2 linked regions of the Rhodoligotrophos appendicifer genome follow. The protein of the gene in region 1 interacts with the protein of each later gene in a pairwise test. Links are inferred from orthologs where the notes say so. Each region holds a gene or a part of one and is shown on either strand. Other genes may lie near its edges. The genes, in order: secD and pheT.

Region 1 (15,492 bases):
GAACCTCTCTAAGGGATTTCCCCGTTGGAAAGAGGTGCCTCCGACGGTGTCGAGCGCAATTTCGACTACGTTGAGTACTTCACGGCCGACAAGGCTGCGGCCCATCATGATTCGGTTGGTCGTTTCCAAGCTCGGCGCGGTGTTCACTGCGGCACTAATCATGTCCTGATGCGCAATATGGGCAGCATGAAGAGCCGTGTCTAAGGTTCCTACCATGATCGTTTTATACTGGTCGGCCGCAAACCGAGCGCCCATTGCGACGACGCGGTCTCGAGCGGCTTGGGCAATACCCAGATAGGCAGCATAGATGAGGGGGAAAGCATACATTGCGGTTAAATGGTTGATGTGGCTCCAGGCGCCTTTGGTCCGCCGTTCATATATTGCTCCGCTCGGAACGAAGAGGTCCTTGAGAATGATCTCTTGGGAACCGGTGCCCCGCATTCCCATGGCATTCCAGTTTTGATGGATGCGCACGGAAGCTTGATGCATCGGCACAGAAAAGTGGATGATGTTTTCGCTCTCGCTCTCGAGGACGGCGCTTGTCATGAGAACATCAGCAAGTTCGGCGCCGCTGACGCCTTTTTTACGAGCATTGACGATGTATCCATCACGCACCTTCACAGCACGTCCAGAGGCATTCAGGCCATCGGCTCCACCCGAACTTGCCAGCATCAGGGCCTTGCTGGAAACCTGCTCTAGGATATGTTGAATGTCGCGGTTTTGATGGCGATAGCAGTTGAGGATAACGGATTGGTGCAGATGCATTGCCAATGTTAGAGCCGTTGAGCCACAGGATCGTGCGATGTCTGAGATGACCTTGCACAAAGTGTCATAGTCCGCGCCTCCACCTGCCACACTGCGAGGAACTGCCAAGCCGAGGAGGCCAGCCCTTTTCAGCTCACTGAAGTTTTGGAGGACGACCCTGCCATTATCGTCATGCTCCTCCGCACGCTCGGCAAAGACATGGCACAGCTCCTTTAGAACCCTGCGGCTAACTTCTTCGCGATAGGCTTTCGGCGCCGCCGATAAGTCCATGACATCCGACATGAGAATCTCCAGAACGACCAGACGGAGAGTCTGAGGTCCTCAGGAGTGGATTTCAAGCATGTGGTGCAGAAATTGTACTATACAACTTTATGGGGCACTGAAATAACGCTGCACATGAAAACCTATGGTCAATTCTGCCCCGTCGCTAAAACCGCCGAGATTTTTGCCGAGCGGTGGACGCCCCTGATTTTGCGAGAGCTTTGTTTTGGTCCTCGACGCTTCAACCAGCTGCGTAGCGGTTTGCCACTGATATCGCGGACCTTGTTGTCCCGGCGACTTTGTGAACTGGAGCGTTCCAGTGTCATTGAGAGCACGCCAAGGCCTTGCGGCTCCGGAAATATTTATCGTCTGACGGAGGCCGGCCAGAAATTTCGGCCGATAATCGAGTTGATGGGGGCATGGGGGCAGCAATGGAACCCAACGGAAATCGGTCCTGATGACTTGGATCCTGGTTTCCTGATGTGGAGCATGCGGCGTCAGATATCAGCGGATCTTTTGCCGGATCGAAAGTTTGTCATTCAGTTTGAGTTCGTTGGTGTCCCCCGGCATCACCTCTCGCAGCGCTATTGGTGGTTGGTGTTGCACCGATCGGAGAGCGACGTCTGTCAGAAGAATCCCGGTCACGTCATCGATATCGTCATCCATGCGGAATTATCTGCTTTCACGAAGCTTTGGCTGGGAAAGATTGGCCTTGAGCAGGCCCGCGCCGTCAATTCCGTAAGGCTTTGTGGCAATGAAGAAGCCCAAGCTGTGACAAAACGAGCTCTGGGCTTGTCCGAGCAACCAGAAAGGAAGGCCTTCACTTTCGGTGCCTGATGCCTTCTGTCAGGCAGGTCAATAAAGCTCTTAAAAGGCTGCATTAACGGCACCGCCGTCGATGAGGAGACTTTGGCCGGTGATGTAGCCTGCATGGATACTGCAGAGAAAGGCACACAGCTCGCCAAATTCATCGGTCGTGCCGAAACGTCCTGCCGGAATCGCTTTTGCGCGCTCGGCACGCAATTCTTCTTCGCTGCGATCGGCCACGGCGAAGCGCTTGAACGTCACTGCGAGGCGATCTGTATCAAAGGCGCCTGGCTGTATGGCATTGATGGTCACATTTCGATGGGCGACGGAGCGTGCGACACCTGCCAGAAAGGCTGTTAGTCCTGCTCGGGCTCCGCTGGACAGATCAAGCCCCGTTATCGGTGCCTTCACGGATGACGAGGTGATGTTGACGATGCGTCCAAATTCCCTTCGCATCATGGGATCGACGACCTTCTGGATGATTTCGATCGGCGTCACCATATTCTGGATGACGCCCTGAATGATCTCATCCCTATGCAGATCACGAAAATCACGCAGTGGCGGTCCACCGTTATTAGTCACGAGGATGTCGGGCTCGGGGCAGGCATCAAGAAGAGCCACCTGGCCCTCCTGGGTGCTAATGTCCGCGACCACTGGGATGACGGAGACCCCCGTTTGCTCTCGGATCTCCGTAGCGGTGCGAGCGAGCGTCGCTTCATCCCGTCCATTGATGACCACATCGACGCCGGCGCGGGCAAGGGCCGTGGCGCACCCGCGTCCCAGTCCGCGACTGGAGGCGCAGATGATCGCGCGTCTCCCGCTGATGCCGAGGTTCATGTCGCTCTCCTGTGAACATTCGTGCTCTCATAACCAGAAGCAGCATGTCAGTCACCCCAGTGCAGCGGCGCAGGATTTGAACTACCAGTATATTTTTCCGGCGACGGCGAAGGCGTGGCTGGTTTCGTATTTTGCGAGGCCGAAGCCATATCCGATTTGCAGGGAGCCGATGCCGTCGATATGGGCAAACTCGACGCTGGCGGCCATGTTGAGGGCATTGGGCCCGACATCCACCGGCAGCACCACGAAGGGGACTTGCGGCCCGCCGATGAAGGCGGAAGTGACCTTGTCCGTTCGATTGCCCAGATAGCGTTCATAGGCAGCCGAGAAGGTGGGGATCAGCGACCAGGTTTCGTTGACCGGCATGGGCAGAGTGGCGAGCCGCGCCCCCACCCGGGCCTCACCCGTCAACCGCTCGGCGCCCTCAACCTCCAGACCGGCATCGTCCGCCCCCTCTTCGGCAAAGTCGGGCCGCCTCATATACTGAACACCGCCCTCTGCGAAGGGCGTGAACAGGAAGGCATAGATCGACTTGTCATAGGCGACGCCCGCATGGCCTCCTGCCGCAACCATCCGGTACTCGCTCTTTGCGGCCACTTGAACGGGACCGACGCCGAAGGAGCGGCGTGAACTCACCCGCGGGGCCGCGATCGCGGCCCGCCCGTGGAAGCGCAGGATCGGCACGGGTGACCATTGTCCATAGATGCCGCCGACCGGACCCGACAGGCTGGATTTTTGCGTGATGTCCTCAAGGCCGAGATCGGCCCACATCATGCCGGCATAGGCACCGACCATGCCCTGGCCCAGATAAGTGCCCGGAATGTCGATGTCGCCGCCAAACAGCTGGGTATGCTCGGTGGCGCTGCCGCGACTGGCATTGCCGTCATAGCCCAGATCGACCGTGCGGAACTGATAGTCTGTCCAGAACTGCATCCCCAGCTCCGGCACATAGGCGATATCGGCCGCCGGTGCCGGCCCCTCGACCCCCAGCGCCGCAAGCCCGCTGTCGCCCGTCCGGCGCGAGAAGCGGTTGGTGATCATCCGATTCCCGCCAGCCATCATCCGGCCCACCGATGCCGAAGCATCGCCATAGACCTCCGGCGCGAGGTTCCACAACACCGAATGCGCCTCGTTGATGTCCATGGAGGACAACTCCTCCAGCATGTCGTTCAAAACACCCGGCGCAACGTCGCCAATCAGAAAATCAATCGCCTCGCCAACTCGACGCTGATTGCCCCCAAACATGGACGCGTTGAAGTTCGGGGCGAAAATCATACGGATTTCATTCGTCCCGTATTCGAGCTCAGGTGATAGAAAGACCAGATCCGTGCGCAATTCGTCGAACTGCCCGGTGATGCCTCCCGCCGATGTGAGGATCGTATAGGTTTGCCCGCGACTGAAACTGGCCTCGTCATCGGCAACATAGACAGTGCCACCCTCGATTGTGGTCGCTCCGCCGACATTCAAGCTGCTGATCGTTCCATCGACCGCCATATCGAGTAGCAACATCGAACCTACCCTGAAGGTGGCGTCATTGGTGATGTTGAGAACCCCGGAGACCTCTGGACCCTCTCCATTGGCGATGATTTCGTCGGGATCAATATTACCCGGTGCAATGATGCCGCTGATCATCAGATCGCCGACTGTACCCGTCCCATACATGTTGCCACCCGAAGAGACCGAGACGATGCCGTCGGCCAGCGATCCGGTGAGGTTCATGCTGCCGCCTGCCACGGTGAAGGTCCCAGACATCGTGCCCACGCCGGAAAAAGTCACATTGCCGGTGCCCTGTTTGACCACATCACCGTTTCCGGCCAGGGTCCCGGCGATCTCATAAGTCGTGGTATCCGTCAGAGTCAGTGTGCCTCCCTCCAAATTGACGATTGACCCGGTGTTGGACTCCAGTCGGGCAACGGTTTGATTGAAGCCGCCAAGATCGAAGGTCGCGCCATCATCCAGAATGACGGGACGATTGTTGAAGATATTCGCCGCCCCGGCGGCGATTGTGCCGCCCTCAAGAATGAACTCGCCTGTATTTCCGAAGGGATTGGAGATGGTTAGGGTGCCCGCACCGGCTTTGATGACATCGCCAGTGCCCGAGATCGTGCCATCGAAACTCGTGTCGATCGCTTGATCAATGGTGAGATCACCCGAGCCGAGCAAAATACGACTGCCTGTCGCGCCCGTCAGGGATGTCAGGACCTGGTCGAAGTTGTTGAGATCCAGAAGCCCGGTTGCGGCGATATCCATGCTTCCTTCCGCGAGGGCGCCGTCTGCTCCCGCTCGCAAAGTGCCGGCATTGATGGTTGTGCCGCCAGTGTAGCTGTTGGCAGCGTTGTTGAGCACTACGATCCCACTGCCATTCTTGATGAGTCCTTCGGAACCGCTGACGATGCCGTTCACGGTGAGAACCGTGCTTCCATTAGCTGCGAAGGCCCCGCCGCCGGTGCCCAAACTGACGTCTCGCTCGAGTGCCAAATTGCCAGTGGCAAGAAGCGTCGCCTCGTTGCTGATGGTCAGTTCGCCATCAGAGTGTCCAAGATTGGAATTCGTTGCGATTGAAACGGTGCCGCCCTGGATGTCGACACCGCCGACGAAACTGTTGGTGCCCTGGAGGATCAGGGTGCCGTCACCCGTTTTGGTGATGCCCGTATCAAGACCGTCGCGGGCAGCGTCGGGGTCGGAAGGGTCTTCGCCAGAGTTGTAGGCGTCGCTATCGATATTATTTGCAATCGTAACAATCTCGCCGGTGTCCGGATTGAAGCTCAAGCCTGTGGTGCCATGAAGGAAGATGGCGCTGCCGAGGGCAAGCGCTCCTGTTTGCGCGCTGACGGTCCCTCCAGTCATTGAGACATTGCCTTTGAACTCTATGGTTCCACCGTCTTCGACGAAGATGGAGCCGCCAAAGGCGGCCCCTACGCCCGCGGTGGCGCCATTTCCGTCAGTGCCCCCAAATCCGCCCGAAGTTGTCTCCCCGGTTCTCGTGGCACCGCCGCCGGCCCCGTATCCGCCATCTCCACCGAAGCCCATAGTTCCCCCGGCCCGTGTCGCCCCGGCACCGCCGCCACCAAAGCCGCCATTGCCGCCCATCTGCTGGTCCGCTATTCCTGTCGTTCCCGAACCGCCGCCACCGCCGCCGCCGCCGTAACCGCCATCGCCCCCTCGTCCGTTGTTGTTGTCTGAACTAGGGACCGCACCGCCACCTCCCCCCGACCAATCGCCGCCGTTGCCCGATGCCGCGCTCGTGGTTCCGCCGGTTCCGCCATTGGGTCCGCCGCCCACGCCTGCCACAGTGCCGTTGCCGACAGTGGCGTCAGCGCCTCGGCCATAACCCCCGCCGCCCGTGCCGACTGTCCAGCCGGTGAGGCCAGGTCCAGTACCTCCATTCAGCCCGCCGCCTCCCGCGCCGGTGGGGTAGCTGGCATTTGATGTACCCCGCGTCCCGCCGACAGCGGCATTGCTGGCGAAAGTGACGTCCTCCACGATGACATTGCCACCCTTGCCAACAAGGATAGCGCCGCCCGCACCGAGGCCCCCGCCGCCTCCGCCGTTTGAGCCTCCATTGAGCCCACTTCCCCCCTGTGCTCTGGCGTTCTGTAAAGTGACATTGGAAATTGTGACATCAATGGTGGCAGGAGCATCGGTGCCGTCGGCCCGCACAAGAAAGATATTGTAGGCGTTGTTACCGTGGATCCTCAGCCCCGCGGATCCGGAGCCATCAATGGTGACCGAGTCGGTAATTACGGGAAGGGTTCCCCCAAGACCGATCGTCACATTGGATCCGATGTTGAACTCGATTGTGTCTTCCCCGGCATTCGCATTCGCTTGGGAGATCGCCCATCCAAGCGAGTTGACAACTGCGGGATTCCCTGACGCAGACGTTACTGTGTAGGTTGCGGCCATCGCGGGTCCGGCCATGAGACCAAGCGCGAACAGGGCGCATCCACTATACAAGAAGGATTGTCGGTGTCTGGCGCTCGTCATTCTGAAACCCCCGCCTATGTTAATCAGGTGCATTCAACCATAGATGCATCCAGTGGTTGTAGACCTGTGGCGGGCGCACAGACAAAGGTTTCTCAGCTCATTTTAACAGTTCTGTAACCCTGTGGTGTATCGAGCACGTCATACGGAAGAGCACAGGTTTCCTCAAAATATTTAGTAATTTCAATGTTTACAGCGACTGTATAGCCGCGGATAACTGTTAACCTTTAATTAACCGTCCATTCTTCCGGCTAAATCCTGAATGAATTGCCAAGCGACTCTCCCCGACCGGGAGCCACGAGTTGTTGACCATTCTATTGCTTCCCTTTTAAGCAACTCAGGATTGATGCAGAGCTTTAGATGAAGAGCATAAGCCTCTACCATCTCCAGAAATTCAGCCTGTGAGCAGCTATGAAATCCAAGCCATAGACCGAATCGGTCTGATAAGGAGACCTTTTCCTGCACTGCTTCGGAGGGGTTGATGGCCGTAGAGCGCTCGTTCTCCATCATGTCGCGGGGCAGCAGATGACGCCGGTTTGAGGTGGCGTAAAACAGCATGTTCTCGGGGCGCCCCTCAATTCCACCCTCCAAGGCTGCTTTGAGCGACTTGTAAGATGTGTCATCGCCGTCGAATGAAAGGTCATCGCAGAACACGATAAAGCGGTAGCAGGAGTTGCTGCGGATAACGGTCATCAGCGCTGGCAAGGTTTCGATGTCTTCACGATGAATCTCGACCAGCTTCAACACCCCGCCGACCTCCAAGTTCACGGCGGCATGCGTAGCCTTGACGAGCGAGCTTTTACCCATGCCGCGGGCACCCCACAGCAGGGCGTTATTGGCGGGTCGCCCCCGGGCGAAGCGGCTGGTATTGTCGAGCAGCGTGTCGCGCATGCGATCGATGCCGCGCAACAAATTCATCTCTACCCGGTTCACGCGATCGACGGGCTGGAGCCCCGCCGAGGCATGCCAAATGAAAGCCTCTGAGGCGCCGAGATCACTTTGCAGCTGCGCCGGAGGCGATAGGCGCTCCAGCGCTGAGGCGATCCGCTCCAATCGTGTCAGAAGCAGATCGTCATTCTCGTTGATCTTCATGACCTCAGCTCCTCGCGGGGGTGTTGATTTTGGTCGGTGCTTAGCGTGTGGGACGGCCGAGAGGCAAGCACGCCGTGCCGCAACACTAAGGCTTGTATTGCAAACGCCCAATCCGCCGCTATATTCGCGGCGAAATCGGCGGACGTGGTTCCAGGCGAAACGTCATGCTGCGCCCAATCTGAAGGAAGAGACATGTTCATCACGCCGGCCTATGCGCAAGGCATTGCAGCCCCCTCCAGTGACTTTCTGGTGTCGATGCTTCCGCTGGTTGCGATCTTCGTGATCTTCTATTTCCTGCTGATCCGGCCACAGCAGCGGCGAGCTAAGCAGCACCAGGAGATGGTGACCAACATTCGTCGCGGCGACACCATCGTGACCACTGGGGGACTGATCGGCAAGGTATCCAAGGTGATCGACGAGCGCGAGATTCAGGTTGAAATCGCCGAGAATGTTCGCGTCCGCGTGGTCAAAAGCATGGTCGGTGAGGTTCGCGTAAAGGGTGAACCCGCCAAGGACGAGAGTCCCTCGACATAATGCTTGGACGATTGCTGGATACGTCGCTTTGCTGGGAAGGCCATTGAATGTATTTCGCCAGGTGGAAGATTATCGCCATCTTTGCCGTCATCCTGCTCGGCGTGATCACTGCTCTGCCGAATCTACTTCCCGCCGACGTAAGGGAAAGGATGCCGGCATGGCTGCCGAGCAAGACCATGAATCTCGGTCTCGATCTCCAAGGTGGCTCCCAGGTGCTTCTGGAGGTCGATCGCGCTGATCTCGTCAGTCAGTTGACCAACCAATTGATGGGAGATATTCGGCAGGTTCTGAGGGATGAGCGCATCGGTTATACTGGTCTGGGCCGCTCAGGAACGCAGGTTTCACTCCGAATCCGCAACTCCGCCGATGTTGAAAAGGCAATTACGAACATCCAGGAATTGGCGCAGCCTGTAAGCACTGGTCTTTTCGCCGATGGCACAGCCGTGAATTCAGCGGACGTCACTCGAGATGGCGATCGCATTATCGTCAATTTTACCGATGCTGGATTAACAGCTCGGATCAATCGAGCCGTTCAGCAATCCATTGAAATCGTTCGCCGGCGCGTTGACGCCCTGGGGACGACGGAGCCGTCGATTTCTCGTCAAGGCGCGGATCGAATTGAAGTCCAGGTTCCTGGCTTGCAGGACCCCTCTAGGCTGAAGGAGCTTCTTGCCACCACCGCCAAGCTCCAGTTCCGGCTCTTGTGCGAGGAGCAACCACAATCCGCCACGCCGTCCAGCGCTCCGGTTGGTTGCGATCTCCTTTATTCAACTGACGAGCCGAAGGTCCCCTATTTCGTTCAGACATCAAGTCGCTCGACGGTTGAAGGGGAGGATCTTACGGACTCTCAGCCAGGGTTTGATCAGCAGGGTGGTGAGCCGATTGTTTCCTTTCGGTTCAACCAGCGCGGTGCTCAACGCTTTGGCGAGCTGACGCAGCGCAATGTTGGACGCCCATTCGCCATTGTGCTCGACAATGAGGTGATCAGCGCCCCCCGCATAAATGAGGCGATCCTCGGCGGCACCGGCCAGATCAGCGGAAATTTCACGGTTGAGGAGGCCAACGACCTAGCCATCGTTCTTCGCTCCGGAGCTCTTCCTGCGAAACTTCAGATTGTTCAGGAAAGCAGCGTCGGGCCAAGCCTGGGTGCCGATTCCGTTCGCGCCGGTATGATTGCCTCAATCGTAGCCGTGGTCGCAGTTGTGATCTTCATGGTCATTGGCTATGGGCTCTTCGGGGTATTTGCCAATATCGCATTGATTGCGAATTTAATCCTGTTGTTCGGCATCCTGTCTCTACTGCAGGCAACACTGACGTTGCCGGGAATAGCCGGCATTGTTTTGACAATCGGTATGGCTGTCGATGCGAATGTTCTGATCTATGAGCGGATTAGAGAGGAGCAGCGCCTGGGCCGGACCCCGGTTGCGGCCCTCAATGCAGGGTTTGACCGAGCCCTTGCAACCATCATGGATTCCAATGTGACCAGCCTCATCGCTGCGCTTGTTTTATTCGGCATGGGTTCTGGTCCAATAAGGGGATTTGCAATCACGCTGGCGCTGGGCATCGTAACCTCAATGTTTACGGCCTTCACGTTGACCCGCCTGATAATTTCGTGGTGGTTCTCGCGCGCCCGCCCCAAGGCAATTCCGCTTTAAAAAAGTCGAGGCAAACGCCCTATGCGGCCCATCCGTTTCATTCCTGACGACACGAAGTTTCAGTTCATGCGGTTTGCACGGATAGGCTATGCCCTTTCCGGCTTCTGCATGATTGCATCCCTTGTCCTGTTTTTCACCGTGGGTCTCAATTATGGGATTGATTTCAAGGGCGGTACTCTTCTCGAGATCCAAACAAAAGGTCCGGCTGACCTTGGCAACTTACGACGCACGCTGAGCGGCCTGGAGCTTGGTGAAGTGGAAGTTCAGGGCTTGGGGACACCGAACCAAGTCATGATCCGCATCGGCCAGCAGGAAACAGAACAAGCGACGCAGGAGTCGATTTCCAAAGTTCGCGGCGCGCTTGGCGCTGATGTGACATACAACCGAACCGAAATCGTCGGACCAAAGGTCTCATCCGAACTAGCCCAGGTCGGAACAATCTCTGTCCTGGTAGCCGTCGTCGCAATTCTGATTTATGTCTGGTTTCGCTTCGAATGGCAGTTTGCAATTGGTGCCGTTGCCGCTCTTATCCACGACGTTGTGCTGACCATAGGTCTATTCTGTGTCTTAGGACTTCAGTTTAATCTTTCAATTATCGCTGCGATACTGACTATCGTAGGATATTCTCTGAACGATACTGTTGTTGTATTTGATAGAATTCGGGAAAATCTAAGAAAATACAAATCGATGCGGCTGATCGATCTGATCGACTCCTCCCTCAATAGCACTTTGTCGCGCACTGTTTTGACTGCGGCTACGACTTTCATCGCCATGATGTCGCTTTTTTTGTTTGGCGGCGAAGTTATTCGAGGGTTCACGTTCGCGATGCTCTGGGGCGTTATCGTGGGCACCTATTCATCCATTTACGTCGCCACACCTATTCTTCTTTTGGTGGGAGTGAAGCGAGACTGGAGTTCGGTGACCGACAAGGCAAAGGTGGCGGTTAATAACGGGAACGCGTCGAAAGCTAAATCAGCAACGATGCCTTGAGGAGGGCGACAGTGTCGCCGGTCATATGAAGGACGATCGGCAGGTGGTCACGCCGCATTTTCCTGGACGGGCGCCTGTTGATGCTTACGGCAAAGGGGGCTTTCGCTTTGCGGGGATGTCCCATCGGGGGTCTATCTTGCTGCTCCCCAGCGGAATTTATGGCTGGTCCGTATCGGCTCTGACAGATTTGTCTCCTGATAGTTTCGCGCCGGTCTTTGCTGAAGCAAGCGAGATTGAATTTCTTTTGCTCGGATGTGGGTTGGAGCTTGTTCGGCCTGACGGCAAAATTCGCCAAGCCTTCCACGATAATGGCATCCGCCTCGAGCCAATGGGGACCGGTGCTGCAGCCCGTACCTACAATGTGCTTCTGGGGGAGGGGAGGTCAGTCGCTGCAGCATTGATTGCGGTCGACGATCCGCGGTCCACATGAGCTCCGGAGAGGAAGCGGCAAGGTATTGCTTCGACTTGGTGAGGGAAGTGGACAAGGATAGGTTCCTCGCGGCCCTATTTGCCGACGATGAGAAGCGGCCGTCACTCCTTGCCCTGTACGCATTTGACATTGAATTGCGCAGAATTCGAGACCTTGTGTCCGAGCCAATGCTGGGTGAGATCCGTCTGCAATGGTGGGCTGACGCGCTCGACCGCAGCTTTAACGGGGCAACGGGTGATCACCCGGTTCTTGAGGCTTTAGCTCCCGCATTAAGCAGTGGCGCAATCGGACGCACCGGCCCGGCCAATCTCATCGAGGCACGACGCTTTGACCTTTATGATGATCCAATGCCGAGCCAGAATGATCTCGAAGGCTATCTGGGCGACACATCCTCGGCTCTCATGCAGATGGCTGCACTGACCTTGATTGGAAAAGATGCCGATTCATGCGCAGAAGTGAGCGGATTGGCGGGAGTGGCCTTCGGTCTGACCAGTTTGCTTCGCGCGATGCCGTTGCTGCGATCCAGAGGGCAGTGTTTTCTTCCCCAGGACCTGCTTGCAAGTCACGGGATGACGGTGGCGCACGTTTTGTCAGGACGTTGGGATGGGCCAATGCAAGCGGCTGTCTCCGATCTTGTGTCTCTGGCGAGGCGGCGGCTGGATGAAGCGCGGTCGCACGTGCGGAAGGTGCCTGAAGCGGCTCTTCCGGCCTTTCTACCGGCAGCGTTGGTGCCAGAATACCTGCGCCAGCTTACGCGAGGGTCTCGCAATCCGTTGAAGATCACGAGCGACATCGGACCTGTCCGCCGGCAATGGCAATTATGGCGATCAGCTCGGCGAAAAACGTTTTGATCACTCTCCCGACCCTGTCCCTCTGGCTTGCCTCTCGCTTCACAGATTGTGGAATCTAATTAAAATATAATACGGTCTACACGCTTTATGAGCGCTTGGTGGGCCCGAAACGTTTTTCGAACTCGGCGCGCAAAACCTCGTCGACGTCATCCATTCCGGCGCTGATGCCAAGATCAGCAAGGCTGGTTACCCCATGCTGATGGACGCCGCAGGGAACGATACCGGAGAAATGCTCGAGTTCAGGGTTGATGTTGAGTGCGATCCCGTGGAAGCTCACCCAGCGCCGAACACGTATTCCGATCGCAGCAATTTTTTCTTCGATTTCGCGCTCTCGATCCCGTCTGGTGACCCAAACACCTATGCGTTCAGACCTTGTCACAGCGGTTACACCGAACCGAAACAAGGAGTCGATGAGCCAGTTTTCAAGCTCATGCACGTAGAGCCGCAGATCTTGACCGCGTTTTGACAGATCGAGCATGACGTAGGCGACGCGCTGACCAGGGCCGTGATAGGTGAACTGACCGCCGCGACCTGTCCGGTGGACCGGAAAACGTGCCGGAGTGAGCAAGTCCCGATCGTCCGCACTGGTGCCGGCCGTATAAAGGGGAGGGTGCTCCAAGAGCCAGACTTGCTCTGCGGCTCCGCCGGCAGAAATCTCGGCGACTCGGGCCTCCATTTGGTCGACCGCTGCAGCATACTCCACCAGGCCCTTGGCCACCGACCATTCAACTGACGGGGCAGAGCGAAATAGGCGTGTAGCGGCTTCCTTAGCTATGTTCTTGTCGAGCATGCCAACTTCTTAAACCGGCGATTTTCAAAGAGCTATCGGAAAGGCTTGCTTTGCCGCATCCGGGTTGTTACATGAGCGCCACCCCGACAGGGGCTACCTCGCGGTCGTGGCGGAATTGGTAGACGCACTAGCTTGAGGGGCTAGCGGGTTAACCCCCGTGGGAGTTCGAGTCTCCCCGACCGCACCATTCACCTCTCATGATCATTACGGCCCATTGCGCTGCAGCAATGGTTGCGAGATGGTGCGTCCCCTCGGAGATGCAACCACTTGCTGCAGGGAGGTCGAGAATGGAAATTGTTGAGCGTCCTCTCACTCGAAATGAAGATGGCGATTTCGATGCCAGCTTCGTGCAATCCATTCTCTCTACGTTAGATACCGACGACAGGGAGGGTGTGCGAGAGCTGGTCAAAGATCTGCATGCAGCAGATCTCGCCGATCTCATCGAATTGCTGCGTCCCGATCAGCGGGCTCAACTCGTCACTCTTCTTGGAAGAAAGTTCGATCCTGAGGTTCTGACCGAACTCGATGCCCCGGTGCGCGATGCCCTTTTCGAGCTCTTGACGCCCCGGGCCGTGTCGGTGGCTTTAGGCCGCCTCGATACGGACGACGCCGTCTACCTCTTGGAGGACATGGACGAGGAGGAGCAGGAGCAGTTCCTCAGATCCGTACCTCGCAAGGAGCGGGCCGCGCTGAAGCGGGCCCTCGATTATCCGGAGGACTCAGCAGGTCGGCTCATGCAGACCGCTTTCGTCGCGGCTCCCGGCTTCTGGACTGTGGGTCAGGTGATCGAGTACATGCGCGGTGATGAAGACGTACCGGAGCAGTTTTATGAAGTCTTCGTTGTCGATCCTCTCATGCATCTTATTGGGACCGTCGATGTTTCGCGCATCCTGAGAAGCGGAAACGAGATCCCTCTCGAGCAGATCATGGCGACGGAGCAAACGACTTTCACAGTTACGGACGAGCGAGAGGACGTAGCTTACAAATTCGAACGGTACAATCTCGTGTCCGCCCCAGTTGTTGATACGGACGGGCGCGTCGTCGGTATGCTCACGGTGGATGATATCGTAGACGTCATCCAGGAGGAGGCCGAGGAGGATATTCTGCGCCTCGGCGGTGTAGGCGACGAGGTGATTACGGACCCAGTATGGCGCACCACGCGCAGCCGCTTCACTTGGCTCTTGATAAATCTTTTTACGGCAATTCTTGCGTCCACAGTGATCGGGGCTTTCGATGCGACCATCAGCGAAATGGTAGCTCTGGCCGTATTGATGCCGATCGTGGCGTCGATGGGGGGTAACGCTGGCACCCAGACTATGACGATCGCAGTGCGGGCTCTGGCCACGCGCAGCCTTGGTAAGCTCAATGCTGTGCGAGTAGTGGGTCGCGAATGCGCGGTAGGACTGATCAATGGTGTTCTGTTCGCTCTGATCCTCGGCGCCGTTGTCTATGCTTGGTTTGGCAGTGACAGCCTCGGCTTAGTCCTGGGCGCGGCGATGGTTATCAATATGCTGGCTGCAGCTCTAGCGGGCATTCTCATCCCGCTGACACTCGATTATTTCGACGTAGATCCTGCCGTTTCTTCTACAGTGTTCGTAACCACGGTGACCGATGTGGTGGGCTTCTTTGCGTTCCTCGGGCTGGCAAGCTTATGGCTGATGTGAATCAGGAGTAGCGCTTGAATTTGGCGGAGAAAAAGGAAAGAAAACCGCCGAAAACGGCTAATTTTATCGCGCGTTTCGTTGCATCGGTCTGCAGCCATTGCTACATATGGCATTAGCCGAATCGTGGCCGTGTAACGGCCATGACGCTCCCCCCTCCCTCAATATGCAGAGGCATTGAAGATTGGCCGATAACGATCGAGGACCATCTGGTTCGGAGCCCGTTCCTTCGGATGTGACCCCCATCTCCATCGTCGAGGAAATGAAGCGTTCCTACCTCGATTATGCGATGAGCGTAATCGTGAGTCGGGCGCTGCCTGATGTCAGGGATGGCTTGAAGCCGGTCCATCGCCGCATCCTGTTTTCGATGCACGAGAATGGTTACGACTGGAATAAGGGATACCGAAAGTCCGCTCGTATCGTGGGCGATGTCATTGGTAAGTACCATCCTCACGGTGACCAAGCGATCTACTTCGCTCTGGTTCGAATGGCTCAAGATTTTTCGATGCTGCTGCCGCTGATCGACGGCCAGGGAAACTTCGGCTCTGTGGACGGAGATATGCCAGCCGCGATGCGTTACACAGAGGTCCGGCTGGCGAAACCTGCACACCTGTTGCTGGATGATCTCGACAAAGAGACGGTTGCATTTCAATCTAACTACGACGATACGGAGCATGAGCCCTCTGTACTTCCGGCGAAATTTCCTAACTTGCTCGTCAATGGAGCGGGTGGCATCGCCGTCGGGATGGCGACGAACATTCCCCCGCATAATTTGGGCGAACTTGTTGATGCCTGTGTAGCTTTGCTGGCCAATCCCGGGATCTCGATTGAAGAGATC
Region 2 (15,649 bases), on another replicon or contig:
TCCGCTCGGACAGCGACCAGACCCACACCCCCATGTTCCACCAGATCGAGGGATTGGTCATCGACGAAACCACCCATCTCGGTCATCTCAAATGGGTTCTGGAGGAATTCTGCAAGGCCTTCTTCGAGGTGGACAAGGTCAAGATGCGGTTCCGCGCCTCGCATTTCCCGTTCACCGAGCCGTCCATGGAAGTCGATATCGGCTATGCCCGTGACGGTGCACAGATCCGCATCGGAGAAGGCGATAGCTGGCTCGAGATCCTCGGCTCCGGCATGGTCCATCCCAAGGTGCTGTCCGCCTCGGGCGTTGACCCCGACCGCTATCAAGGCTTCGCCTTTGGCATGGGGCTCGACCGCATCGCCATGCTGAAATATGGCATTCCGGATCTGCGGGCGTTCTTCGAAGCCGATCTCCGCTGGCTGCGCCATTACGGCTTCAGCGCCCTCGACCTGCCGACATTGGCGGGAGGACTGTCATGAAGTTCACCCTGAGCTGGCTCAAGGACTATCTCGATACCGACGCCTCCCTGGAGGAGATCCTCGACGGTCTCGTCGGGTGCGGTTTCGAGGTCGAGGGTGTCACCGACATGCGCGATGTCTTGGCACCGTTCAAAGTCGCCTATGTGCGCGAGGCGGTTCAGCATCCCAATGCCGAGCGGCTGCGGGTCTGCACGGTTGAGACGGAGGAGGGCATCCTGCAGGTTGTCTGCGGTGCACCGAATGCGCGGACCGGCCTCCGCGGCATCTTCGCACCCGTCGGATCGCATGTGCCGGGGACCGGCCTCGACCTGGTGAAGGCCGAGATCCGTGGGGTCACGTCGAACGGAATGCTGTGCTCCGAGCGCGAGCTGCTGATCTCGGAAGACCATGACGGCATCATCGACCTGGCGGAGGACTTCGCCGTAGGAACGCCCGCCGCGGTGGCGTTAGGCTTAGACGATCCCGTGCTGGATGTTGCCGTCACACCCAACAGGCCAGATGCCCTCGGGATTTACGGCATCGCGCGTGATCTTGCCGCCAAGGGGCTCGGGACGCTGAAGCCGCTTGCGGCTGCTCCTGTACCCGGCGGCTTCACCTCGCCGATCAGCGTCTCGATCAGTTTTCCCGAGGGATGCCCGATGTTCGTCGGCCGCATGATCCGCGGCGTGAAGAACGGGGCCTCACCTCTGTGGCTGCAGCGGCGCCTGCGGGCCATCGGATTGCGGCCGATTTCGGCCCTGGTCGACGTCACCAATTATGTCACTCATGCCTATGGCCGTCCGCTGCATGTCTTCGACGCGGACAAGGTGACCGGCAACATCTCGGCGCGCGATGCTCGAGCTGGCGAGACGTTCCTGGCTCTCGACGGCAAAACCTACACGCTGGAGCCGGGCATGACGGTCATCGCCGACGATGCCGGCCCGGAAGCCATTGGCGGCATCATCGGCGGGGAACATTCCGGCTGCAGCGACGAGACGGTGAACGTCTTCCTGGAATCCGCCTATTTCGATGCGATCCGGACGGCCGCCACGGGGCGGAAGCTGGGCGTTCAGACGGATGCCCGCTATCGCTTCGAGCGCGGGGCGGATCCCCGGTTCGTACAAAACGGTGCCGAGATCGGCACGGCCATGATCCTCGATCTCTGCGGCGGTGAAGCGTCGGAGCTGGTCATTGCCGGGCAGGTTCCCGCCCATGAGCGTAGCTTCATGCTGCGCAAGGACCGGGTAAAGACCCTGGGCGGTCTCGAGGTTGCGCCCGAACGGCAGAAGGCGATCCTCACGGCGCTCGGCTTCGACGTCACCGACACGCCAGCAGGTTTTTCCTGTGCCGTTCCGTCGTGGCGGCCGGATGTCCACGGTGAAGCGGATCTGGTGGAGGAAATCTGCCGTATCGTCGGCCTCGACAACGTCCCGTCCGTTGCCATGGAGCGGCCAGATGCCGTGGCGAGGCCGGTTCTGACACCCCTGCAGAGGCGCGCCTCCATGGCCGAGCATGTGCTCGCCGCCCGAGGCCTCAACGAAGCGGTGACCTGGTCGTTCGTATCGAAGCGGCAGGCGGAGCTGTTCGGCGGTGGACAGCCGGCGCTTGAGCTCGCCAATCCGATCTCGTCGGAGCTCTCGGACATGCGACCGTCACTCCTGCCGACCCTGATCGCCGCGGTCGGGCGCAATATCGCCCGTGGTTTCAGCGATGTCGGCCTGTTCGAGGTCGGTCAGGCCTATGCCGGAGACGAGCCGGAGGACGAGACGCTGCGTGCGACCGGCGTGCGCAGGGGCCGCATGGGGCCTCGGCACTGGTCGGCACAGCCTCGGGCGGTCGATCTCTTCGACGCCAAGGCCGATGCTCTGGCCCTTCTCGATGCCATCGGCGCGTCGCTCGAGTCGATCCAGGTCGTCGCGGGCGCACCTGCCTGGTTCCATCCCGGGCGCTCCGGCACATTGCAACTGGGTCCAAAGAATCAGCTGGGCTGGTTCGGCGAGGTACACCCCCGCGTGCTCGACGCGCTCGACGTCAAGGGGCCGCTGGTTGCCTTCGAGCTGGTGCTCAACGCCGTTCCGGAGAAGCGCTCGAAGGGGACTGCAAGACCGGCGCTTGCCCAGTCCGATCTGATGGCGTTGACCCGCGACTTCGCCTTTGTTCTCGACAGCAAGGTTCCTGCCGACAAGCTCGTTCGGGCCGTCAAGGGGGTCGATAAGCAATTGATTACCGGCGTCGCCGTCTTCGACCTCTTTGAAGGAGAGGCTGCGGAGAAGGCATTGGGTACGGGCAAGAAGTCGATCGCTGTCGAGGTCACCCTGCAGCCCAAAGCCAAGACCCTCACCGAGGAGGAAATCGAAGCGGTGGCCGCCAAGATCATCGCGGCGGTCGAGAAGGCGACGGGTGGACAGCTGCGAGGTTAGGGGGTCTTCGGGCTCGATCCTGTCTTCCCTTAGTTGAGGATTCCGGCGAGGCACGCCTCGGCCGGGGTCCCTGCAACCGACCGCCTAAACCCGCCGAATGCTTCTGATCTCGGTGCCTCCTTCGCGGATGCGTTCAACGGCTTCGAACAGCGGCTCCATGACGACCTGCATGTAATGCGCGGTGGCATGGAGCAAGATGTCGGCATCGACCATCATGCCCACATGGCCAGGCCAGAAGACGAGATCGCCCCGGTGAAGCTCATCGAAACCGTGCGTATCGATGGACTGGCCGAGGCTCGCCTCCTGCATGTCGCTGTCGCGGGGGCAGCGCAAGCCGGCCGTCTGCATCGCGAGTTGAACGAGACCCGAGCAGTCGATCCCGGTCCATTGCTTTCCGCCCCAGACATAGGGGACGCGCAGGAGACCCTCTGCGATCTCCACAAAATCCGCGCGAGTCTCGCCCATCGGCAGAAGGTGCCCCGAGAACACGAAGTGTCCGTTGCTCAGGGCAGAGAACTTCCCCGCCTGGCCCGTAACTGCGAGCTTCGCTCCCATGCCGATGGGGCGGGCGGGTTGCGTCTTGATGTCCGGCGCTGGATAGAGGGTCGTGAACGGCACGGCCACCTTATGGGTGGGCAGTGCGTCTGCCTCGCTCAAGGCATCGATGGACATATAGCCGACATAACCGTCATCCTCGAGCTGGCACCACGCCCAACCCTCATGCTGGTCCAGGACGTGGACCGTTTCCCCCAGCAAGGCTTCGGTGGCGAAGGACGCATCAAAGCGCGGACGATTCCGCATCGGTGCCGAAGGTGCAGAAACCTGCATCTTCCTGGCGTCGACGAAGCGGTCGGCCTCGACCTGTCCCTCCAGCCATTTGGCGGCGAGGTCGCTTCGGTAAGGGTGGAGTCTGGGATCCAGCTGCAAGCTCATGGCGTCAAACCTCCAGCATGCTTGGCAATGACATCGGCCAACCGCTCCAGATAAAGCGACCCCTTGACCGTACGCTGAATGAGGACGTTCCGGCGATCGCTTTCGTCACGTCGACGACTGATCAACTCCAGTTTCCCCATGCTGTCCAGAGCCCTGGTGATCACCGGCTTCGATACCGAGAGTTTCGCAGCAAGGCCGCGGACCGTGTGGGGCGGAGGCTCCAGATAGACCGTCAGCAGTATCGTGACCTGACGTACCGACAGGTCCGGCTGGTCATCGAGGACCTGCTCGAGATTGACCGCCTGCCAGAGCCTCAGTGCCTGGATCGTGCTCAGGGAAGACTTCACCAGCAGACCCGCTCCCCCGACCGTTACGGTACCGTATCATTTTACGGCGCTTCGCTGCGGCGGCGCAAGCCTTACCGCCCGTAGCGGTTCTTCAAGACCGCAAAGAGGGCGCGGATGGCCTGAGCCTCGCCGCCAACAGGGCGCCCAGGCTTTGGCTTCTGCGTCCAGCCGAAGATGTCGAAATGGATGTAGGAATGCTGCGGGTCGACGAACTTCTTGAGGAACAGAGCAGCGGTGATGGCGCCGGCGAAGCCGCCGTCGGAGACATTGTTCATGTCGGCGACCTTGCTGTCGAGCCAGCTTGCATACGGTCTCCAAAGTGGAAGGCGCCAGACGGGGTCGTTCTCCGCCGTTGCATGATCGGAAAGCTCCTGGCTCAACGCTTCGTCACTTGTGAAGAAAGCGGGGAGGTCGGGGCCCAGCGCCACGCGGGCGGCCCCCGTCAGGGTCGACATGTCGATGATCAGTTCCGGCTCTTCCTCATCGGCCAGGCTGAGGGCATCGGCGAGCACGAGGCGGCCCTCGGCGTCGGTGTTGCCGATCTCGACCGTCAGCCCCTTGCGGCTCTGGAGGATGTCGCCAGGACGAAAGGCGGATCCGGAGACGCTGTTCTCGACGGCGGGAATCAGAACCCGGAGCCGCAGTTGGAGCTTCGCATCCATGATCATCGATGCGAGCGCGAGCACGTTCGCAGCCCCGCCCATGTCCTTCTTCATCATCAGCATGTTCGAGGCCGGCTTAAGGTCCAGGCCGCCGGTGTCGAAGCAGACGCCCTTACCGACCAGGGTCACCTTCGGGCCACTGGCCGGTCCCCAGGTGAAATCGATCAAGCGCGGCAGCCGCTCACTGGCCCGGCCTACGGCATGAACCATCGGGAAATCATGCTCGAGTTCCGATTGGTCCGTGATCACGGATATGACAGCGCCGTGGCTTTCGCTGAGCGTGCGCGCGGCCGCTTCAAGTTCCGAAGGGCCCATATCATTGGAGGGGGTATTGATCAGGTCACGGGCAAGGGCGACTGCGCGCGCCTGGCTCAAGATCTCTTCACGATCCACTCCTTCCGGCGTGACCAGAGCGGCTCGCGAAGGCGTCAGTTTCTTGTAGGCGTCAAACCGGTAAGCCTCGAGGAGCCAGCCAAGAGCGGCCAAGCGGGCCGAAGTCATAGTGCCGGCGAACCGGTAGACGCCTTCCGGCAGGAGCGAGGATAGTTTGCCGCCCGCAAATGCGTCGTCGTTGTTCTTTGCGGCGCCCAGACCGTAGAGGACGACGCCAATCTGGCCTTGATCGTTCGGGATGAGAACGAGCTTGCCCGCGCCTCCGTCGAACCCTTGGGCCGCAGCCCAGGCGGCCTGCAAGGGCGAGAGCTCGTTGACGGTCTCGGCTGCTGTTTCCTTGGTCACCGTCCAGATGGGAATTGCAGAGCCGGACATGTCGGCGCCCAAGAGCAACTTATCAAAATCAGTCATCCGTTCCTCTCAAGCAGGAGGCGTTCCGCCGTGTATCAAACCGGGGATCTCGTCGGCTAGCCAGCCAAATGAACCCACACCGTGTTGGGATAAACCACAAGCGCGCCCATGGCGATAGCGATGCCATAAGGGATCGCGCCGGGGCCCAAGGCGATGCGCTGGATCCAAGCCTGGCTCATCAGGCTTGCCGGCAACGGGAAGCGCCGGCAGGACAGGATCATCATCGCCAGAATGCCGCCGAACAATGCTGTCGCAAGGATGAACGACGCAGCGTTCGTCCAGCCGATCCACAGCGACACGGCGGCGATCAGCTTGGCATCGCCGCCTCCGAGAAATCCGCCACTGAACAATCCAAAGCAGACGGCAAGGGCAAGGACGCCCGTCATAAGATGAGCGCCCACCATTTGCCAAGTCATGCCCATCAAGAGGCCAAGAACGACAAAGCCGATGATCAGCGCTGATGAGATCCAGTTCGGGATTCGCATCGTGAGAAGGTCGCTCAGGGCGGCAATGATCACCAGCAATGGGAAAACCAGGAGCGCCGGGTTCTCGATCATCTTATCGCTCATCACCCTCGATCACGGATCGGTCGTCTCAAACGGAGGACGGCTGCGAATTCTGCGTCGCAGCCGTCCTGCCTCCCTGCGTAGATCGTGTGGGATGAGCCCTGAACTTCATCCCGATCCCCAAGTCACTCGGTCTTGCCAGCCAGCTCCTGACGGATTTCCGCGAATGACGTCACAAGGGTCGATCCCATGCTGAAGACCACCGCGATGATTGCCAGCGAGATGCCGGCTGCAATCAATCCGTATTCGATAGGAGTGGATCCGGAGTCATCCCTCAAGAACTTTACGAACTTCGACATCTAGACTCTCCGAACGTTTGACAACACCAGTTCGACGGCGCCGTTGCGGCTTTCTTCATCTGAACTGAAGACGAACGTACAGCAGGTAATTTAATGCAGTCCTAAAGGGTGATCGGCAATACGGCAGTCGAGATCCGAGTTGCCGATACAGTTAACAACTGGTGTTCAGAACAATATATTCTTGATTACTTAACTAAGCTGTCGAAGATCAAGTCGCTCCCTCGTGGCGATCTCCCCACAGTCAATCCAGCTGTCATGAGAGGCTCAAAGACTGACGCGGCGCAGCCGTAAAGCATTGCCGATCACAGAGACCGAGGAGAGGCTCATGGCCGCTGCCGCAACCATGGGCGACAGGAGCAATCCAATCATCGGATAGAGCACGCCTGCCGCAACGGGTACGCCAAGCACGTTATAGATGGCAGCGAAGAACAGATTTTCCTTGATGTTGCGCATGACCGCTCTTGAGAGCTTGCGCGCGCGGACGATGCCGTTGAGGTCGCCTTTCACCAAGGTTACGCCAGCGCTCTCCAGCGCGATGTCGGACCCCGTCCCCATGGCAATGCCGACATCTGCAGCGCTGAGGGCCGGTGCATCGTTCACGCCGTCTCCCGCCATGGCTACCTTGAACCCCTGGGACTGCAGCTCCTTCACCAGCGATACCTTCCCCTCGGGAGTCACGCCGGCCCGCACCTCGTCCAGCCCGAGCTTTGCGGCCACGGCTGCTGCGGTTACCGCATTGTCCCCCGTTGCCATGACGATGCGGAGGCCCTCCGACTGCAAGGCCCGAATGGCCGCTGGTGCAGTCTCCTTTATGGCATCAGCAACGGCCACGAGACCCAAGAGGCGGCTATCATCCGCCAACAGCATCACGGTCTTGCCCTCCGCTCGAAGGGAGTCCAGTCGGTCAGACAATTCAGAGATGGCCACCTTCTGGTCGGCCATGAACACATCATTCCCCAGGAAGATGTTGCGGCCCCCGGTGACCCCCTTGACCCCCTTGCCGGTGACGGAATCGAAGCTCGTCACCGTAACGGGCGTCACATTCCGCTCTTTGGCACCCCCGACAATCGCTTCCGCAAGCGGATGCTCGCTACCGATTTCGAGGCCGGCAGCGAAGCCGAGAAGGTCGGCCTCGGAGATCCCCTCGGCCGGTATGACATCGGTCAGGCGAGGGCGCCCCTCAGTCAATGTGCCGGTCTTGTCGACAACAAGGACATTCGTCTCTGCCAGCCGCTCGAGTGCTTCGGCACTCTTCACGAGAACGCCCATCTGTGCGCCCCGGCCGGTGCCGACCATAATGGCCATAGGCGTCGCCAGTCCCAGGGCGCAGGGACAGGCGATGATCAGCACAGACACCGCTATCACCAGCGCATAAGCCAATCGCGGCTCAGGGCCCCAACTCGCCCAGGCCACGAAAGCCACCAGCGCCACTGTCATCACCGCCGGTACGAACCAGCCGGCGAATTGATCGGCCAGTCGCTGGATGGGGGCCCGAGAGCGTTGCGCGTCGGCGACCAGTGCGACGATGCGGGACAGCACCGTATCGGCGCCCACCTTGCGCGCTTCCATGATGAAGGAGCCGGAACGGTTCAGGGTGCCCCCCGTCACCGCGTCGCCTGGTTGTTTCTCGGCGGGGACGGGTTCGCCGGTCAGCATGGATTCGTCAATGGCTGAGGCTCCCTCCAGGATCGTTCCATCGACGGGGACCTTCTCACCAGGACGGATCCGGAGCCTATCGCCCGGGTGCAACTCTGCCAGGGGCACGTCCTCATCCGTCCCATCAGGTCGAACACGGCGCGCCGTTGGAGGCGCCAGGTCCAGAAGTGCACGGATCGCGCCGGAGGTCCGCTCCCGCGCCTTGAGCTCCAAGATCTGCCCCAGCAGAACCAGAATGGTGATGACGGCCGCTGCCTCGAAATAGACGTCGACATCGCCGTGATGCCCGCGAAATCCCGAGGGGAAGATCTCCGGTGCGAGGGTGGCGACCACGCTGTAGAGATAGGCGGCGCCCACTCCGATCCCGATGAGCGTCCACATGTTCAGGTTCATGCTGCGGAGTGAGGCCCAGCAGCGCCGGAAAAAGGTCGAGCCTCCCCACAAGACGACGGGCGTGGCGAGAAGGAGCTGCGCCAGATTGTAGGACCGAGGGCCCAGCCATTCCCGAAACGGCAGTCCCAGATGGCTGCCCATCTCCATGACGAAGAGAAGCACTGCGAAGGGAAGGCCGAGCCAGAATTTGCGCGTAAAGTCGATCAGTTCGGGGTTAGGACCCGCCGTGTCGGGAATGCCTTTGGGTTCGAGAGCCATGCCGCAAATCGGGCAATCGCCCGGGCCAACCTGCTCAATTTCGGGATGCATGGGGCAGGTGTAGACCGTCCCAGGCGGTGCAGGCTCCGGCTCAACCCGATCTCCCAGGTATTTGTCGGGATCGGTCATGAATTTGGTGCGGCAGCCGGCGGAGCAGAAATAATAGGGTTGCCCGTCATGCTCATGGACATGGCGGGCAGTCTCGATGGTGACCTTCATCCCGCAGACCGGATCGATGGCAACAGCAGAATTCTGACTGCCGCCGTCGCAGCACGTCCTTCCCTGGCCATGGTCCATGATCACATTCCCTGTTCAGACAATCGCTGCACATGTGGGGCTTGCCACCCCCGCAAGGTCAAGGGGCGGAGACATGTTATTTGAAGACGAGCGCGAATGCCCAATGCACTGTATATGACAGTTCATTACGGTCTCACGAGTAGCCTTCTCGACATGGATACCCTGACATTCGCCGCGATCCTGGCTGCTGCCTTCATGCATGCCGCCTGGAACGCCATGATCAAGATCGGGCTCGATCGGTTCATGTCCATGGCGCTGATGGGGACCTGCATGGGGGGAATCGCCCTGGCGCTGACGCCATTCTTCCCTTTGCCCGCGCCTGAGTCCTGGCCGTTCATCATTGCCTCGATCCTCTGTCATATAGGCTACAACCTCACTCTCGTCCGTGCTTACGGGCTGGGGGACCTCGGTCAGATCTATCCGCTCGCAAGAGGAACGGCGCCGCTGTCGGTCGCCTTGTTCGGCGCTTTCGTCTTGGCAGAGGCGCTGCCGCCGCTGGGCTGGATCGGAATTCTCGTCCTGGTTGGTGGCGTCTGGCTCATGTCCTTCAAAGGCGGGCGGGAGAAGGCGCAACTCCACCGCCATGCCGTGGTCTCAGCGCTGTTCGTCTCCGGATTCATCTCCGCCTATACCATCCTCGACGGGATCGGCGGCCGGGCGTCCGGCAGCGCCTCGGGATACACACTCTGGCTGCTCGGGCTCGAGGGTGTCGTCATGGTCGCCATCGCGCTTGCCGTCCGGGGACCAAAAGCCATCATCAAGCTGCGCGGGGTGTGGGTCTCCGGACTGATCGCGGGAGCGCTCTCACTGTCGGCCTATTGGATCGCGATCTGGGCCATGACCCGCGCTCCCATCGCCGCCGTTGCCGCATTGCGGGAAACCAGCATCCTGTTCGCCCTGGCCATCTCCGTGATCGCACTCAAGGAGCCCTTGACGCGCTGGCGCACGGCCGCAGCCATCATGATCGTCGCCGGCGCTGCCGTTCTCCGTCTCGTGTAAGCGACGACTGTATAGTTTGTGCGAATGAGTTATGATCCGCGCATCAGATTCGCTGGAGGGAGATGGACCATGGCCCATACCGATGTTGTTGCTTCAAACCGTGGATGGTTTCTCACTCTCGGCATCGTGTTGCTGGTGGTTGGGGTCTTCTCCGTCCTCTTTCCCTTCATCCTGACGCTGACCGCAGAAATCCTCGTCGGCATCGGCCTCACGGCGGGCGGTCTCGCCCTGTTGTTTCATTCTTTCAGCGAACGGAATTGGAGCGGCTTCTTCTGGGAGCTGTTGATGGGTGTCCTGTATCTCGTCGGCGGGCTCTATTTTCTATTCAATCCCCTGGGCGGGATCATCGCCTTCACTATGGCGCTGGCGGCCATCTTCATCGTCGATGGCGTGTTCCGCATCCTGTTGGGTCTCAAGGCGCGGCCGCATAGCGGGGCGATCTGGCTGATCTTCGGAGGCGTCGTGTCCATCGTCCTAGGGGGCATGATCTGGGCCAATCTGCCGGGATCCGCCATATGGGCGATCGGCATGCTCCTCGGAATCAACCTGGCCTTCGCCGGTGCCAGCTTCATCGCGCTGGGCACCTCCGCCTACGCTCCAAAATAATCTTCGTCTCCCGCTGCGACGACAATCCACGGCGAAAGCCTCCGCCGTTGATGTTTTCATGGTGCTGTCATCGATGGCTCACCACATAGTCGACGATTAAGTCTTTCGCCCAGGCTCGGCCATGAATGTCTCTTTCTTCCGCGAACTGCTCGATACGATCGTCGACAGAGGGCGGGCACTCACCAATCTGACCCTAAGCTCCAACGACTCGAACGCCGAGGCCGTGGATCTGGGCAGGCAATTGCTCTCCCGCCGGGGTGAGTCGACGGGTGCCGTTCTGGCCCAACGGATCCTCAATGCCTATGCGTCGCTTCCGAAGGAAGGACGGCTTGCCTTCTTCACCATGCTGGCAACCGATCTCGCTCCTGATGTCGCCCGCGTGCTGGCGGCGGCTGCTGCTTATTCGGAGGAACAGACGCCACAGCGACTGCAGCAGCTCAGCGCATCAATCGAGCCGCCGCGGCAGGAGTTCTTTCGCCGCCTCAATCTCGCGCCGGGGGGCACCTCCGCTATCGTCGGCATGCGCGCCGATCTGCTGGATCTGCTCAAGGAGCATCCAGAACTCAGGCCGGTCGATGAGGACATCGTTCATCTGTTCGGCTCATGGTTCAATCGAGGCTTCCTGGTCCTGCGGCGGATCGATTGGTCGACGCCCGCGAACATTCTGGAGAAAATCATCCAGTATGAGGCGGTGCACGAGATTCATGGTTGGGACGACCTGAAGCGGAGGCTCGATCCCCAAGACCGCCGCTGCTACGCCTTCTTCCATCCCTCGCTGATCGACGAGCCGCTGATCTTCGTGGAAGTCGCCCTGGTTCACCAGATCGAAGGATCCATCGAGGATCTGATAAGAGCCGAGACCGCCGCCGTTACCGAAACGCCCAATACGGCAGTCTTCTACTCGATCTCGAACTGCCAGAAGGGACTTGCCGGCATTTCTTTCGGAAATTTCCTGATCAAGCAGGTGGTGACCGACCTTTCCCGCGAGATCCCCTCGCTGAAGACATTCGTCACGCTGTCGCCGGTCCCGGGGTTCAAGGCCTGGCTGGACGGCGAGCGGGAGGCCGAGGCATCTCAGGTCATCGGCGCTGCCGAGGCAGAGACGCTGAGCCTGATGGATCAGGAGGGCTGGTACAACGACACCGAAGCGGTGCGCCTGCTGAAGCCTTTGCTGTGCGAGCTGGGCGCGCATTATTTCGTGCGGGAGAAGCGTGCGAACGGACAGCCGCTCGATCCTGTGGCGCGGTTTCATCTTGGCAATGGCGCCCGGCTGGAGCGGATCAACTGGCCGGGGGATCTTTCCCCGCGCGGACTGGCGCAGGCCGCGGGCCTGATGGTCAATTATCTCTATGACCTCAAAGACATCGAGAAAAATCACGAGGCCTATGCGGAGCAGGGAAAGGTGGTCAGTTCCAGTGCCGTCACCAAGCTGGCCAGGACCGAGCGTTCCCGCCGTTCACTCGTACCGGCCAGCTGAGGCTTTATTCTCCGCTCACCAGGCCATTGCGGCGCGCCAACTCCAGATACAGCCCAGAATGGTCCGTATCGGCGCCGCCATTTTCGACCATTTCCGCAAACAGCTCGGTCACCATCTCCGATACCGGCAGGTCAAGGCCGATGCTGCGAGCTAAAGCCATGGCGGTACGGCAATCCTTAAGCTGAATCTTGCCCTTTCCACCGGGCACGAAGTTCCGGTCGATCATCCGGGCCCCATGAATTTTGAGGATCGTCGAGTCCGCAAAGCCTCCCATCAGCGCTTGGCGCACGGCCGTGGGGTCCGCACCTCCGCGCTCGGCGAAAAGAATAGCCTCGGCGACGGTCGCGATCGTATTCGCGACGATGATCTGGTTTGCCAATTTCGCCAGTTCACCGGATCCGACCGGGCCAACCAGCGTGGGGCGACCCAGAACATTGAACATTGGTTCGGTGCGCGTGAAATCCTCTCTCGCGCCTCCGACCATGATCGCCAAGGTGCCATCACGGGCGCCGCCTTCGCCGCCAGAGACCGGCGCATCCAGGTAATGCAGACCCATGGGCGCTAAGCGCTCGGCTTGGAGTTTCGCCGTCTCCACCGGAATCGATGCCATGACGACCACCATCGCGCCGGCAGGCATGGCCGATGCCACGCCTTCTTCGAACAGGATTTCGTCGCAGGTCGGTCCGTCATTCAACATGACGATGACGGCCTCCGCCGCCATGGCCACATCTCGTGGGTGAGACACGCATGAAACCCCGTTGGCTTCCAGGGCAGCGGCTTTCGCTGCCGTGCGGTTCCAGGCGGTGACGGGGTAACCAGCCTCGCTCAGGCGGCGGGCCATATGGCCGCCCATGATGCCGGTGCCGAGAAAGCCGATCCGGGGCAGGCTCATGGCGATCGCATTTCCTTTTGGCGGTTCTTGATCTGCCTCTCACGGTAGAAAAGGTAGAGGCCGCTGCCAATCACGATTAACCCGCCGGCGATCGTCCAACGATCGGGAACATCGTTGAAGATGAAATAGCCGAAGACGACCATGAAGACGATCTGGCTGTAGGAGAAGGGGGCCAGGACTGGTGCCGGGGCCAATCGATGGGCATGAATCAGGAGCTGGTGACCGACGCCGCCGATGCCTCCCACCAGCAGCATGAGCATCCAACCCTGAGTGTCGGGTGCGACCCAGACCGAGGGCATGACCGGTATGAGAACGGCCGTTCCCACGGCAGCCGTGTAGAACAGGGTGGTTTCGGCGCTGTCATATTCAGCAATCTTCCGGGTCGCCAACTGGTAGAGGGCGGTAAGCAGTGCCGCGATCACCGAGATCAGAGCTGCCGGCTGAAAGCCGCTGAGGCCGGGTCTGACGATAATGAGCACGCCGATGAAGCCGACAATGACGGCCATCCAACGACGTGGTCCCACATGCTCGCCGAGAAGGGGTACAGAAAGCGCGCACACCCACAGAGGATTCGAGAAGGAGATGGATGCGGTTTCTGCGAGCTGCAGATAGCGCAAGGCCAGGAAGTTCAGAGCGGTGGAGCCCAGCAAGAGCATTCCGCGGATGACCTGAAGCTTTAGATTGCGCGCTCGCGCATGTGAAATGGTCCGGGTCAGGAAGAGGTAGCCGACCGCATAGACGAAGGCCACGCTGTAGCGGGCGAAGACGATCTGGATCGTCGGGTAGTTCGCGGACAGGTATTTGGCAGAAGCGTCGAGCCCCGAAAACATGGTGAAAGCAATCACCATGTAGAGGATGCCGCGGCTCCTGCGGGCAGATTCATCCATGGAGGCGGACATCAGCGAGACAGACTCACGAGTTCCCCGAAGCCGCCATCTGCATGTCTCTGAGCCGCTGCTTCTCACGACGATGCATCGCGATGCCGGCGATGATCACGCCGACCGTCACCACTGTGATGATGATCGTTGCGAGCGCATTGATGTCGGGTGTCACGCCTAGTCTGACTTTCGAATAAATGACCATGGGCAAGGTGCTCGCGCCCGGGCCAGATGTAAAGCTCGCAATGACGAGATCGTCCAGCGACAGGGTGAATGCCAGAAGCCAGCCAGCGAGCATCGCCGGGGCAATCAGGGGCAAGGTGATGTCGATGAGTACCCGGAAGGGCCGGCTGCCGAGATCCATGGCGGCCTCTTCCAGGCTCTCGTCCATAGCGGCAAGCCTGGATTGCACGATCACGGCCACATAGGCCATGGAGAACGTGATATGCGCAATTCCGATGGTGGTGGCCCCCCGGCCGGACGGCCAGCCGAAGGTCAGCTCCATCGCCACGAAAAGCAGGAGCAGCGACAAGCCGGTGATGACGTCCGGCATCACGAGCGGCGCGGTGATCATTCCCGTGAACAGGGTGCGGCCGCGGAAGCGGCCGAAGCGGGTGAGCACGATGCCTGCCATGGTGCCGAACACAGTGGCGACCGTGGCGCTTACTGTCGCAATCTGAAGGCTCAAGATTGCTGCGTCGATAATCTGTTCGTTCTTGAAGAGCTCGAAATACCATTTGGTGGAGAAACCGCCCCATACGGTGGCGAGCCGGGCGGCGTTGAAAGAATAGAAGATGAGCGAGAAAATCGGGATGTAGAGAAAGGCGAAGCCGAGGATCAAAGCCGTCATGAGGAAGATGGATCGGTTCCTCATCGTGCGGCCCCGGCTTCGCGGCTCTGCAGATATTGAAAGAACATGATCGGGGCCACGAGCACGATCAGCATCACCACGGCCACCGCCGATGCGACCGGCCAATCTCGGTTGTAGAAGAACTCATCGAACAGCACCCTGCCGATCATCGGGCTCGAGGGGCTGCCGAGGAGAGCGGGAATGACATATTCGCCGGTCGCCGGGATGAAGGTGAGGAGGCATCCGGCGATGATACCGGGCATCGACAAGGGCAGCGTCACGTCGAAGAAGACCCGCATGGGGCGGCTGCCCAGATCCATCGCCGCCTCGTTCAAGTTCAGATCAAGACGTTCCAGGGTCGAGTAGAGCGGCAGGATCATGAAGGGCAGGTATGAATAGACGATCCCGAGATAGACGGCGAAATCCGTGTTCATCATCTGGATCGGCTCGCTGGTCAGCCCCAGCCAGATCAGCACGTTATTGATCACGCCCTCGCGGTTGAGCATCCCCATCCAGGCATAGATGCGCAGCAGGAACGACGTCCAGAACGGCAGGATCACGAGCAACAGCAGGATGTTGCGCCATGTGCTGGAGGCCCTGGCGATACCATAGGCCATGGGATAGCCGATAATCAGCGTCAGGACGGTCGAGATCGCCGCGATCTTGATGGAGTTCAGGTAGCCGTACCAATAGAGATTGTCTTCGGTCAGATAGAGGAAGTTCGCGAAGCTCAGCTTTATCTGCAACGTCGCCTCCTCCGCCCATTGGAAGAGCGGGGAATAGGGCGGCAGTGCGATCAGCGACTCGGCGAAGCTGATCTTCAAGACGATGACGAAGGGAATCAGGAAGAAAGC

The links.
Region 2: the proteins of secD (region 1) and pheT interact in binary tests that used the Escherichia coli proteins (3 or more experiments, as listed by UniProt). The link is inferred for Rhodoligotrophos appendicifer from one-to-one orthologs.

What each region holds. Positions count from the first base shown.
Region 1 is NZ_VHKL01000007.1:37,550-53,041, reverse strand. The notes cover bases 7,685-10,628. They hold secD (protein translocase subunit SecD), read left to right. Parts: upstream 7,685-8,324; coding sequence 8,325-9,932; downstream 9,933-10,628. Other genes in these bases: secF (protein translocase subunit SecF), read left to right, coding at 9,954-10,628; yajC (preprotein translocase subunit YajC), read left to right, coding at 7,936-8,277; FKM97_RS16005 (ATP-binding protein), read right to left, coding at 7,685-7,743. Outside these bases: FKM97_RS16025 (acyl-CoA dehydrogenase family protein), read right to left, coding at 1-1,047; FKM97_RS16020 (winged helix-turn-helix transcriptional regulator), read left to right, coding at 1,093-1,863; FKM97_RS16015 (SDR family oxidoreductase), read right to left, coding at 1,894-2,670; FKM97_RS16010 (autotransporter domain-containing protein), read right to left, coding at 2,752-6,654; more of FKM97_RS16005, read right to left, coding at 6,883-7,684; more of secF, read left to right, coding at 10,629-10,922; FKM97_RS15985 (Mth938-like domain-containing protein), read left to right, coding at 10,948-11,352; FKM97_RS15980 (phytoene/squalene synthase family protein), read left to right, coding at 11,349-12,203; lipoyl(octanoyl) transferase LipB, read right to left, coding at 12,289-12,993; mgtE (magnesium transporter), read left to right, coding at 13,281-14,657; gyrA (DNA gyrase subunit A), read left to right, coding at 14,839-15,492. UniProt on the Escherichia coli protein: Part of the Sec protein translocase complex. Interacts with the SecYEG preprotein conducting channel. SecDF uses the proton motive force (PMF) to complete protein translocation after the ATP-dependent function of SecA.
Region 2 is NZ_VHKL01000001.1:221,282-236,930, reverse strand. The notes cover bases 76-3,176. They hold pheT (phenylalanine--tRNA ligase subunit beta), read left to right. Parts: upstream 76-475; coding sequence 476-2,878; downstream 2,879-3,176. Other genes in these bases: FKM97_RS01060 (C40 family peptidase), read right to left, coding at 2,963-3,176; pheS (phenylalanine--tRNA ligase subunit alpha), read left to right, coding at 76-479. Also shown: more of pheS, read left to right, coding at 1-75; more of FKM97_RS01060, read right to left, coding at 3,177-3,811; FKM97_RS01055 (MarR family winged helix-turn-helix transcriptional regulator), read right to left, coding at 3,808-4,158; FKM97_RS01050 (leucyl aminopeptidase family protein), read right to left, coding at 4,230-5,624; FKM97_RS01045 (A24 family peptidase), read right to left, coding at 5,681-6,193; FKM97_RS01040 (Flp family type IVb pilin), read right to left, coding at 6,316-6,489; FKM97_RS01035 (heavy metal translocating P-type ATPase), read right to left, coding at 6,754-9,093; FKM97_RS01030 (EamA family transporter), read left to right, coding at 9,190-10,092; FKM97_RS01025 (HdeD family acid-resistance protein), read left to right, coding at 10,162-10,698; FKM97_RS01020 (malonyl-CoA decarboxylase), read left to right, coding at 10,820-12,175; FKM97_RS01015 (NAD(P)-dependent oxidoreductase), read right to left, coding at 12,180-13,067; FKM97_RS01010 (DMT family transporter), read right to left, coding at 13,064-13,954; FKM97_RS01005 (ABC transporter permease subunit), read right to left, coding at 13,980-14,819; FKM97_RS01000 (ABC transporter permease subunit), read right to left, coding at 14,816-15,649.